Regions from separate parts of the Vibrio sp. Vb0937 genome, predicted to be linked through region 1. Evidence: predicted binding sites of a transcription regulator. Region 1 holds the regulator's gene; each other region holds the start of a gene.

Evidence for each region. Region 1 encodes PurR, which represses purine synthesis genes. Its sites were predicted from a motif close to TNANGNAAACGTTTNCNTNA; they were not measured.
Region 2: the regulator PurR is predicted to act here: its motif matches at 1,629-1,648, upstream of R7P67_RS12885 (NCS2 family permease).
Region 3: the regulator PurR is predicted to act here: its motif matches at 1,364-1,383, upstream of R7P67_RS14610 (uracil-xanthine permease family protein).
Region 4: the regulator PurR is predicted to act here: its motif matches at 956-975, upstream of purM (phosphoribosylformylglycinamidine cyclo-ligase).

The regions. Positions count from the first base shown of each region.
Region 1 covers NZ_JAWOTK010000003.1:96,195-99,299, reverse strand. The annotation lists gene torR (two-component system response regulator TorR) at 1-395, opposite strand, end outside; gene torD (molecular chaperone TorD) at 662-1,309, shown strand; gene purR (HTH-type transcriptional repressor PurR) at 1,778-2,782, shown strand; cyclic di-GMP riboswitch class I at 3,070-3,105, shown strand, end outside.
Region 2 covers NZ_JAWOTK010000008.1:47,288-50,392, forward strand. The annotation lists gene tet(34) (oxytetracycline resistance phosphoribosyltransferase domain-containing protein Tet(34)) at 1-54, opposite strand, end outside; gene R7P67_RS12885 (NCS2 family permease) at 319-1,608, opposite strand; gene R7P67_RS12890 (aminoacyl-histidine dipeptidase) at 2,632-3,105, shown strand, end outside.
Region 3 covers NZ_JAWOTK010000010.1:92,245-95,349, forward strand. The annotation lists gene recG (ATP-dependent DNA helicase RecG) at 1-1,318, shown strand, start outside; gene R7P67_RS14610 (uracil-xanthine permease family protein) at 1,551-2,939, shown strand; gene envZ (two-component system sensor histidine kinase EnvZ) at 3,011-3,105, opposite strand, start outside.
Region 4 covers NZ_JAWOTK010000004.1:295,468-298,572, reverse strand. The annotation lists gene R7P67_RS09665 (uracil-xanthine permease family protein) at 1-116, shown strand, start outside; gene upp (uracil phosphoribosyltransferase) at 233-859, opposite strand; gene purM (phosphoribosylformylglycinamidine cyclo-ligase) at 1,039-2,079, shown strand; gene purN (phosphoribosylglycinamide formyltransferase) at 2,231-2,887, shown strand.

The DNA.
Region 1 (3,105 bases):
TCATTCGCTTTCGAGCTGCCACTGCGCGCTGCTGAAATACGCCACAGCAAGTTTTTAACGCGAACTAACAGCTCTCTCAGTTCAAAAGGTTTTGTCACATAATCGTCAGCACCCATTTCTAGGCCTACGATTTTATCAATGCTATCCGTGCGTCCTGTTACTAATATGATACCAATATCCGATTGGCTACGTAACTCACGAGTAAGCATCAGGCCGTCTTCACCAGGCAGGTTAATATCCAGCATGATCAGGTCTACATCGCCCGCTTGCAAAACTTCACGCATTTCCGCGCCACTCTCTGCTTCGCTGACTTGGTAGCCCTCATTTTGGAAATATCCCGCAAGCTTACTACGAGTTACAACATCATCTTCTACGACTAATACGTGATAGCTCATTTACACCACTTTTCTGTCTTCTTATTATCCAAGACGTATTCTATTCATAACTAGTAACATTTCTAGTCATAGATACATTAAAACGCAAGATTTAGCGTTTTTATTGATTCAAAACAAGCTTACCCATTGCTATTAATAAACGGTCATTTTTGACCATAAAACATAACAATTATAGTTACTGCTATTCATTTTAATTGATTACACTTAGGGGATATCCCTAATTGACTTTGTGATGCATGACTTGAAGCATCATTCAGGAGCCCAAAATGCAAGAAGTGAAAGCTTTTAATGAAAAACGCGCTGAAATTTACTGGTGGTTTTCGAGCTTGTTCGCAAAAGAACTAACAGAGAAAGAATTGGAAGCCTATCACAGTGTTGAAATTCGCAGTTTTCTCGCAGGTTTAGGTGAAAATGAGTCGCTAAAACCAGCCGTTGATAGCCTAGTTGATGCATTGAATCGGTTACAAGATCGTGAAGATGCACAACTAGAGCTTGCAGCTGACTTTTGTGAACTGTTTTTGAAGACAGAAAAATACGGCGCTCTTCCTTACGCATCCATGTACATTGGTGAATCAGGTTTACTGAATGACAAGCCAGCTGAGGAAATGGAAAAGTTGATGGCTGAATTTGGCGTTCAAGTAGACGAAAACCTAAAGGAACCTGCGGATCACTTAGCCGTTGAGCTCGACTTTCTCGGGAACATGATTATCCGCTCAAACGAGCTTGAACAAGAAAAACACATGGAAGAAGCCTTCGTTAAACAAAACGACTTTATCCAGCAACAATTGATGTCTTGGTTACCTCAGTTTTCAGACAAATGTAAAAAATTCGACGAATTTGGATTTTACTCGAGTGTCGCGAAACTATTAGTTGCATTTTGTAAACTAGACAGCGCCTACCTTCTTGGTGAATAATTGCCGCCTATTTTTAGGGAGCCTGCCTATCGGGCTTCCTGTATGCCTGAAAGTGACCAATTGTAAGTAACTTGGGTATAATATTCGTTTGCCTTAACTTAGCGCAAAGACGCTTGGTTATTTAGCAGTCAAAATGTGACTTCAAATACACAAATCTCTTGCTGAAAACATTGCTAGTCAGTCCACATAGGGCTAAAATGTGAGCGCAAACGATTAAATATGATTTATATGTAAACCGCTGAAATATAGCGGTTTTTGTGTTTTCTTAACAGGTTGATGGCAATTTCTCATCAGATAGAAAAAAGATAAAATTCATCGACCGATGCTGCTACGTACCCTTTTGTCGCACTTGGATCAACCGCTGCCGAGACACTTAGCGCCAATTTTATATTGCTAGGTGTGAAACCATTAGAGCATCAGGTACATCCAATACGACATATTTCAGTAGCTCGATACAGGACACCATTTATGGCCACGATAAAAGACGTTGCTCGCTTAGCCGGCGTTTCCACTACGACAGTTTCGCACGTTATCAATAAAACGCGTTTCGTTGCAGAAGCAACGCAAGAAAAAGTAATGAAAGCCGTTGACGAGCTGAATTACGCGCCAAGTGCCGTTGCACGCAGCCTAAAATGCAACTCAACTCGTACGATTGGCATGTTAGTAACTCAATCAACTAACCTATTTTTCTCAGAAGTGATTGATGGCGTTGAGAGCTACTGTTACCGCCAAGGCTATACTCTGATTTTATGTAACACAGGCGGGATTTACGAAAAACAACGCGATTACATTCGTATGCTGGCTGAAAAGCGCGTTGATGGCATCCTAGTGATGTGTTCTGACTTAACCGAAGAACTAAAAGAGATGCTTGACCGTCATGCGGACATTCCTAAAGTGGTCATGGATTGGGGCCCAGAGAGCTCGCAAGCAGACAAAATCATGGATAACTCAGAAGAAGGTGGCTACATTGCGACCAAACATCTGATTGACAATGGTCATACGGATATCGCTTGTCTAAGCGGTCATTTTGAAAAGCTTGCTTGCCAAGAGCGCATTGCAGGTTTCCGTCGCGCAATGAGCGAAGCGAACCTAGCTGTAAATGAAGACTGGATCCTTGAAGGTAACTTTGAATGTGATACGGCCGTATTAGTTGCAGATAAAATTACCGCAATGGACAAGCGCCCGACGGCGGTATTCTGTTTTAACGACACAATGGCTCTAGGCCTAATGAGCCGCTTGCAACAAAACGGGATCAAAATTCCTGAAGATATTTCAGTGATCGGCTACGACAACATAGAGCTTGCGGAATACTTCTCTCCACCGCTAACGACTATCCACCAACCTAAACGTCGTGTTGGTAAAAATGCATTCGAAATTCTACTTGAGCGTATCAAAGATAAAGAACACGAAAAACGAATTTTCGAAATGCAACCTGAGCTTGTAATTCGAAATACTGTGAAAAAAATGAACTAAATTTCACTGTATTTAACCGTGTTAAATAAGCGCTCTACAGGGGCGCTTATTTTTTTGGAAAAATTAAGCATTCTCTAATACTTCACACCACTCTAATAACAATTGACTAACGTTAACTCCCTGTTTTATATAAATGTAATATATATTAAGAACTCCTTTTCAAAGGCCAATTTGCACCTTTCCATATGCAAAATAGAGCATTCAATCTATCATTTTTATTGAACCGAAATCACACTTTTAACGCTAAACCGTGATGTTAATTCAATATAAGAAGTATGCTCATTGTGTCACGCACAGGGCAAACCATTCGAAAGAGTGGGACG
Region 2 (3,105 bases), on a different contig from region 1:
TTCACGGCAGTAAGTCTGCATTGCATCCCAAGTGATAATGAATTTTTTACTCATTGTAATAACCTAATAATTTGAAAATATGCATCCTCAAAATCTAGCGAAGTCACTCAAAAGCGGAATGCTCACTAACTTCTCCAAAATGTTTGGAGACGAGGATTTCAAGCTGCGCAAACGATTATTCTACCGAAACACACCGCTAATACCAACGGTGATATCAAAATTCTCTGCCTATTCCGCAGAAAAACCGTCTTCTGTGAACAACGTAAAAAAAGAAAAAGCCAGCGTGAATAAATCCACACTGGCTTTTTGCTCGAGAAATTAACCGACGAGGTATTTAACGATGAAGATGGCTGACATCACCCATACACTCATCGACACTTCACGGCCCTTACCGCTGAATAACTTGATCGCCGCGTATGCGATAAAGCCTAACGTGATACCTTCTGCAATCGAGAATGTTAGCGGCATAACTAAACAAGTCACAACAACTGGGGACGCTTCAGTTAGGTCACGCCAATCAATGCTTACTAGCCCAGACAGCATCAAGATCGCCACATAGAATAGCGCACCTGACGTTGCATAAGCAGGGATCATGCCCGCAAGTGGTGAGAACAATAGAGCAAGTAGGAAGAGTACACCAACAACCACGGCTGTTAGACCAGTACGCCCACCCGCAGCTACACCAGAAACGCTTTCAATATAAGATGTCGTGTTGGAGGTACCAAGTAATGCACCTACTGACGTTGCTGTTGAGTCTGCAAGTAACGCTTTGTTTAAACGAGGGATGTTACCATTCTCATCAGTTAGACCAGCTTTTTGAGAAACGCCAACGAGCGTCCCTGCGGTGTCAAATAAATCGACAAATAGGAAAGCAAATACGACGGAAATCATGCCTACTTCAAACAAACCAGAGAAATCCAGTTGCATGAAAGTTGGCGCAATGCTTGGTGGCGTTGACATAATACCGCCCCACTGCACATCACCAAATAGAAGACCAAGCGCTGTAACGCCAAGAATGGCGATCATCACCGCACCTTTCACACCACGGTGAACCAGTGCAATCGTAAGAAAGAAGCCAATCGCGGCCAATACAGATGGCAATGATGTGATCTCTCCCATAGAAACTAATGTCGCTGGGTTATCAACGACGATACCTGCATTTTTTAATGCGATAAACGCTAAGAAAAGACCAATACCAGCTGAAATACCTGTTCGTAGAGAATGCGGGATCGAGTTAATAATCCACTCACGGATCTTAAATACGCTTAAAAGAATGAACAGAAGGCCAGAAACAAATACAGCCGCCAACGCAACTTGCCACGTATAACCCATTCCCAATACAACAGAGTAAGTAAAAAATGCGTTCAGGCCCATTCCTGGTGCCTGTGCGATTGGGTAATTGGCAACAAATCCCATGATAAAACAGCCGATTGCGGCAGCAAGACAAGTCGCGACAAAAATGGCGCCACGGTCCATACCGGTATCCGACAGGATCGCTGGGTTTACAAAAATAATGTAAGCCATAGTTAGGAAGGTCGTAACACCTGCAATGATCTCAGTGCGCACATTTGTGCCATTTTCACTGAGTTTAAAAAGCCTCTCGAGCATGATCGAATCCTGTAAAGGTAAAAAGTAAACGGTTGCGTAATCGATTGGCGGGAATTATAAAGTTATCAAATAGCAAATTCTAGATAGAATCTTCACTCTAATGCGTTTTTTTTCTTTGGATATGAAACACATTCTCTAATCTATCAAAGCAAGTAAAGAAATATATTCTTATAAAACAATAGGTAACCCAGATAACACAGTTCTCTAAAAGAGAATAAAAACTGAGCAATGTACTAAACTTTCAGATGAAAATGGCCCATTTTAAACATGGTATCTAACAGATTTGATGGAAAAGTCGATAAAACCGAAGAATGGGGAATAGAAGAAGGCTTTGATGGCAATAAGTGAGTCAGGAAGAGAAAATAGAGATAAAAAAACGCCACCCAATTTGGGTGGCGGTGAATCATGTCAGCACTATCACTGAAAAAAAATTCCAATTTATAGGGGTGAACAAACTGTTCGAGTCACATGCGTTGACTTCACTTAGTAGCCAAAGCTTGTTGGGTATACAAAGTTACCGGTGTAAACAGACTTGCTATTCCAGAACATTGTACTTGGTAAACCTTTCATAACTATCACCTTTTAAATCAATTAAACATTCGTTGATTTCTCGGTTCCTTGGAGGCGATAAAACGGACTCATCCTTTGAGCATTTCATTCTTCTCTCAGAAGCTGGTTACAAATATACCACCAAGAAATTTAATTACAAGCATTTTAGTGATTGGAATCACAAAAAATACATAAATTGACCTTTATCAAAGTTTATATGTAATTAAATTACAATTTTATGAATTAAAAAATAAAGCCACTTTCAGAATGTATGATAGAGAACACATAGTGCTTGTTATTGTATTCACAAACTGTGACAGTTCTGAGAGAAATCCTTGTGATCGCGACTACTCGTACTCCATATCTGGTGGTATGCTAACGGCAATTTGAAGGCCAAATCGTCTAGCATTTAATGCTACCTTGACAACATTTTTACGGTATATATTTGGCAAAGCACATCAAAAGGAGTCCTCCGTGTCTGAGTTCCATTCTGAGATCAGTACCTTATCACCTGCTCCACTTTGGCAGTTTTTCGATAAGATTTGTTCTATCCCTCATCCATCGAAACATGAAGAAGCATTAGCACAGTACATTATCAACTGGGCAACAGAGCAAGGCTTTGACGTTCGCCGTGATCCAACCGGTAACGTGTTCATCAAAAAGCCCGCGACACCAGGAATGGAAAATAAGAAGGCTGTTGTACTTCAAGCACACATCGACATGGTGCCGCAGAAAAACGAAGACACTGAACACGACTTCACCAAAGATCCAATCCAACCTTACATCGATGGCGAATGGGTAACTGCGAAAGGCACGACGCTTGGTGCAGATAACGGTATTGGTATGGCTTCTTGCCTTGCTGTATTGGCATCTAAAGATATTAAGCACGGTCCACTCGAAGTTCTGCTGACGATTGATGAAGAAGCAGGCATGACTGGCGCATTTGGC
Region 3 (3,105 bases), on a different contig from region 1:
TAAACTAAAAACGCAGCTTTTAGCCCAACTGCCTTTCTCTCCTACAAACGCTCAAACCCGAGTCGTACAAGAGATTGAAGCCGATCTAGAAAAACCGCACCCAATGATGCGATTAGTGCAAGGCGATGTTGGTTCGGGGAAAACGTTGGTTGCCGCTTTGGCCGCAGTTAGAGCCATTGAGCATGGCCATCAGGTGGCACTCATGGCGCCAACCGAACTATTGGCCGAGCAACACGCTATCAACTTCGCAAACTGGTTTGAGAGAATGGGCATTCAAGTCGGTTGGTTAGCGGGCAAACTCAAAGGTAAGGCAAAGGAAGCCGAGCTGGCTCGTATTGCCAGTGGTGAAGCGCAAATGGTAGTGGGTACTCACGCGCTATTCCAAGAGCACGTTGAATTTCATCACCTTGCTTTGGTCATCATTGATGAACAGCACCGCTTCGGTGTCCATCAGCGATTAGAATTGCGTGAAAAAGGCGCAAAACAAGGCGCTTATCCTCATCAGTTGATCATGACGGCGACGCCTATTCCTCGAACCTTAGCGATGACCGCTTACGCCGATCTGGAAACTTCCGTGATTGACGAGCTACCACCGGGTCGAACGCCGATTCAAACCGTTGCCATTCCTGATACAAAACGTGACGACATCGTCGAGCGTGTCCGAAATGCCTGCTTAAACGAAGGCAAGCAGGCATATTGGGTGTGTACCCTGATTGATGAATCGGAAGTACTAGAAGCGCAAGCCGCGGCAGATACCGCAGAAGAGCTTCAACGTAAACTGCCGGACGTAAAAATTGGTCTAGTACACGGACGAATGAAGCCGGCAGAGAAACAAGCGGTGATGCAAGATTTCAAAGACAATAAACTGCATTTGCTGGTCGCAACGACAGTGATTGAAGTTGGTGTGGATGTACCAAACTCTAGCTTGATGATCATAGAAAACCCTGAACGTCTTGGTTTGGCACAATTACACCAGTTAAGAGGTCGCGTGGGCCGAGGTTCCGTTGCTAGCCATTGTGTGCTGCTGTACCACTCTCCGCTGTCAAAAACCGCGCAAAAACGTCTCGGAGTACTACGTGAAAGTAACGATGGCTTCGTCATTGCGCAGAAAGACCTAGAAATTCGTGGCCCTGGAGAACTATTGGGTACAAAGCAGACAGGTCTTGCTGATTTCAAAATCGCAGACTTAGTTCGAGATCAACGCCTGATTCCCGAAGTTCAGCGTATTGCGCGTCATATTCATGACAATTACCCGACTAACGCAACAGCAATTATCGATCGCTGGTTGGGTGAGCGGGATATTTACTCCAAAGCGTAATGATTGAAAGCGAGCCAAATGGCTCGTTTTTTAATACGCCAAAAACAAAGCAAACGTTTGCTTTTTGAGTAAATCTCTCTATAATCGCGCACAAATTTTTAAGTGTGTTAGATCACACTCCACCAACCTGAGTTGACTCTGATTAACAGCAATCACAGGTAACGACGTCAACTCCACCCTGCTCTCCCATTCAGCGAGAACTAGGGAAATATTGCGACTAGCGAGACAAACAATGACAACTTCAAACCGATCTTCGGAACTGGTCTATCAACTCAACGATCGACCACCTTTGCCTCAAACCATTTTTGCCGCACTTCAGCACTTATTGGCGATGTTCGTCGCGGTTATCACTCCGTCACTGATCATCTGTCAGTCTTTGGGTGTACCTGCAGACCAAACGAACACCATCATCAGCATGTCTTTATTTGCGTCAGGCGTGTCTTCGTTTATTCAAATTCGCACCGTTGGCCCAATTGGCTCTGGTTTGCTCTCTGTTCAAGGCACCAGCTTTAACTTTTTAGGTCCTATTATTGGAGCAGGCCTATCGCTGAAAGCCGGTGGAGCAGACATCAGCACCATGATGGCTGCCATTTTTGGTACGATTTTAGTCGCATCATTTGCAGAAATTTTCCTATCTCGCGTATTGGAGCATGCCCGCCGAATCATCACTCCGCTCGTTTCAGGCATCGTCGTCACTCTTATCGGTCTCACACTGATTCAAGTCGGCTTAGTATCAATGGGCGGTGGCTACGCAGCATTAAATGAAGGAACCTTCGGCAGCTTAGACAAACTTGCTCTGGCTGGGACGGTACTTGGATTAATTGTGATTTTAAACCGCTCGAAAAACCCATACATCCGTGTGGCTTCAATCGTGATTGCGATGCTAGTGGGTTACATCATGGCGTATTTTATGGGGATGGTAGATACTTCTCAGCTAGGCGCAACCGAGATCGTAGCACTGCCCGTACCAATGCAATATGGCTTATCGTTTGACTGGTCTCTGTTCATTCCGCTGGTACTGATTTTCTTTATTACCGCACTAGAGGCCATCGGTGATATTACCGCAACATCTGAAGTGTCTGGTGAGCCAGTAAAAGGCCCAGTGTACATGAAACGCATTAAGGGCGGTGTGTTAGCAGACGGCTTAAACTCTGCAATCGCAGCCGTTTTCAACAGCTTCCCGAACTCAACGTTTAGCCAGAATAACGGCATCATCATGCTAACAGGAGTCGCGAGCCGCTACGTGGGTTACTTTATTTCAGGCATGTTAGTGATTCTTGGCTTGTTTCCTGGCGTCGCTAGCTTTGTTCAGCTGATTCCTGAGCCAGTACTTGGCGGCGCAACGATTGTCATGTTTGGTACGATTGCTGCCGCTGGTGTGCGTATTATCTCTCGTGTTGAGCTCGATCGCCGCGCAATTCTGATCATGGCCTTATCCTTCTCAATGGGACTTGGTATCGCACAAAAACCAGAGATCCTGCAATTTATGCCAGAATTTATTAAGAGTATTTTCTCAACTGGTGTTGCAGCAGGTGGCATCACTGCGATCATTTTAAATTTACTTCTGCCAGAGAAACTGGAAGACGAAGATGAACTTCCTCAGGAAGTGAAAGAGTCTTAAGATTATTGAGAATAAGAAAAGCCCAACCTATTTAGGTTGGGCTTTTTGTTTAAAGGGTGCAGGCCATCGACTTACTTGGTAGGAAAGCTGATTTGAGCGATTAAACCGCCTTCACTGCGATTACGCATCACCACAGAGCCTGAATGTTGGCTGATTATACGCTTCA
Region 4 (3,105 bases), on a different contig from region 1:
AGGGTGTGAGCCTATGCGGTATCGTGGCAATTATTCTTAACCTTGTGCTACCAAACGATTTAGGTGAAAACCACGTTGTGGATAACGCACAAATGGAAGAAGAAAGCGCGAAATAGTTCGTTTGCGCCGCTTTATTAGGTGGCGCGCCTTACTCTTCTCCTCTTGTAGATACAAAAAAGGCTTGGTTTTCACCAAGCCTTTTTCTGTTCAGTCATAGTAATACATCAAAGAATTACTTAGTACCGAAGATCTTATCACCTGCATCGCCTAGACCCGGAACGATGTAGCCTTTGTCATTAAGCTTCTCATCGATTGCCGCAGTGTATAGCTCAACATCTGGGTGTGCTTTTTCTAGCGCTTCAATACCTTCTGGTGCAGCAACAAGTACCAGCACTTTGATTTGGTTACAACCTTTCTCTTTTAGGAGATCGATCGTAGCAATCATAGAACCACCTGTTGCAAGCATTGGGTCAACAACAAGCGCAATACGCTCCTCGATGTTTGAAGCAAGCTTGTTGAAGTAAGGAACTGGCTCAAGCGTTTCTTCATCACGGTAAATACCCACAACACTGATACGTGCGCTTGGCATGTGCTCAAGAACTCCATCCATCATGCCTAGACCTGCACGTAGGATTGGCACTACGGTTACTTTTTTACCTTTAATCTGGTCTACTTCTACCGGACCGTTCCAACCATCAATGGTCACTTTTTCTGTTTCAAAGTCTGACGTTGCTTCGTAAGTAAGTAGGCTACCGACCTCAGTCGCTAACTCACGAAAACGTTTTGTGCTGATGTCACCTTCTCTCATTAGACCAATTTTATGTTTTACTAGAGGGTGCTTTACTTCAACAACTTTCATGTCCATCTCCGGCTATAGTTGGCAATATTTAAACAAACCTTCAGATTATACATGATTTTCACAGGGATATCAGGATAAATCACTAAAGAAAAAAACAGGCGCAAACGTTTGCTATCTATGTTTAAGCACTGTTAGAATAGCGCCGTTTTCATATCCAACTTAATACCGAGGACTTCCCTGTGAGTGGTAACAACTCTTCTCTTAGCTATAAAGACGCTGGTGTAGATATTGATGCAGGCAACGCGCTTGTGGATCGTATTAAGGGTGCGGTAAAACGTACTCGTCGCCCTGAAGTTATGGGTGGTATCGGTGGTTTTGGCGCGCTATGCGAATTGCCAACTAAATACAAACAACCTGTACTGGTTTCTGGTACTGATGGCGTTGGCACAAAACTTCGCCTAGCACTGGATATGAATAAGCACGACACGATTGGCATCGACCTAGTGGCAATGTGTGTAAATGATCTTATCGTGCAAGGCGCAGAGCCACTGTTTTTCCTAGATTACTACGCAACAGGCAAACTAGACGTTGATACCGCAGCGGATGTTGTTTCAGGTATCGCAGAAGGGTGTGTTCAAGCAGGTTGTGCCCTAATTGGTGGCGAAACTGCGGAGATGCCTGGCATGTATGAAGGCGAAGACTACGACGTAGCTGGTTTCTGTGTTGGCGTAGTAGAAAAAGAAGACGTGATTGACGGCACGAAAGTCGCTGCTGGTGATGCACTTATCGCTGTTGGCTCAAGCGGCCCACACTCAAACGGTTACTCCCTTATCCGTAAGATCCTAGAAGTATCTGGTGCAGATAAGAGCGAAGAGCTAGCAGGCCGCACTATTGGTGAGCACCTACTAGAACCAACAAAAATTTACATCAAGTCAGCACTTAAGATGATTGAGAAACACGACATCCATGCGATTTCTCATATCACTGGTGGTGGTTTCTGGGAAAACATCCCACGCGTACTGCCTGAAGGCACGAAAGCAGTTATCGATGGTAACAGTTGGGAATGGCCAGTTATCTTCAAGTGGCTACAAGAGAAAGGCAACGTCGACACACACGAAATGTACCGCACATTCAACTGTGGTGTAGGTCTAATCGTCGCACTACCGAAAGACCAGGCAGACGCAGCAGTTGCTCTTCTTAAAGAAGAAGGCGAAAACGCGTGGGTGATTGGTCAAATCGCACAAGCAGACGCGAACGAAGAGCAAGTTGAAATCCAATAATTTGCAAATCGAGCTCAAAAGATAAGAAGAATGAGGACACTAGATGACTAGGTCCTCATTTTGCTATCTAGAACACTACAAACCATTCTATTAGTAGGTAGTTTAGAAGCTACATAACTCCAACCTACAATACCAAGGCGCTCTCGACATCATGAAAAACCATACCCTAAAAAACTTTGTGGTCCTCATCTCGGGTAACGGAAGTAACCTGCAAGCTATCTTGGAAGCTTGCGAAGACAGCATGCCAAACGCACGAGTGGCAGCCGTGTTCTCTAACAAAGCAGATGCTTTTGGTTTAGAACGTGCAAAAAAGTTTGATGTAGACGGTCACTTTGTCGACCCTAAAGCATTCAGCTCGCGTGAAAGCTTTGATGCAGAGCTAATGAGTCAAATAGATGAATACCAACCAGACGTGATTATTCTTGCTGGTTACATGCGCATTCTGAGCAGCGCATTTGTTTCTCATTACATGGGTAAGATGATCAATATCCACCCTTCTCTTCTACCAAAATATCCTGGGCTACACACACACCAGAGAGCAATTGATGCTGGCGATAAAGAACATGGTACGAGTGTGCACTTTGTAACGGAAGAGCTTGATGGTGGCCCTGTCATACTGCAAGCAAAAGTTCCTGTGTTCGAAGACGATGATGCTAGTGTACTTGCGGCACGTGTTCAGGCGCAGGAGCACCGAATCTACCCTATGGTGGCTAAGTGGCTGGTAGACGAGCGGTTGATCATGAAGGATGGTAAAGCCTATTTAGATGGCGCAGAGCTTGGCGTACATGGGTACGCCTCAGATGAGTAGCCCTGAATAATAAACTCCAAGCACAAAAGAGCAGCCTGAGGGCTGCTCTTGGTTGTTTTAATACTTATAAACTTGATTCAAGAAAACCATGGTGAGACTAGAAACCTAAAACCCAACATTCTAAAAAATCCCATAACCACTTGAGTAACATAACACTCGGAAAGTAGATTCTGAATCTGGTTCGTTCTTCACCGTTCAGACTGACGAGGTGTTTTATG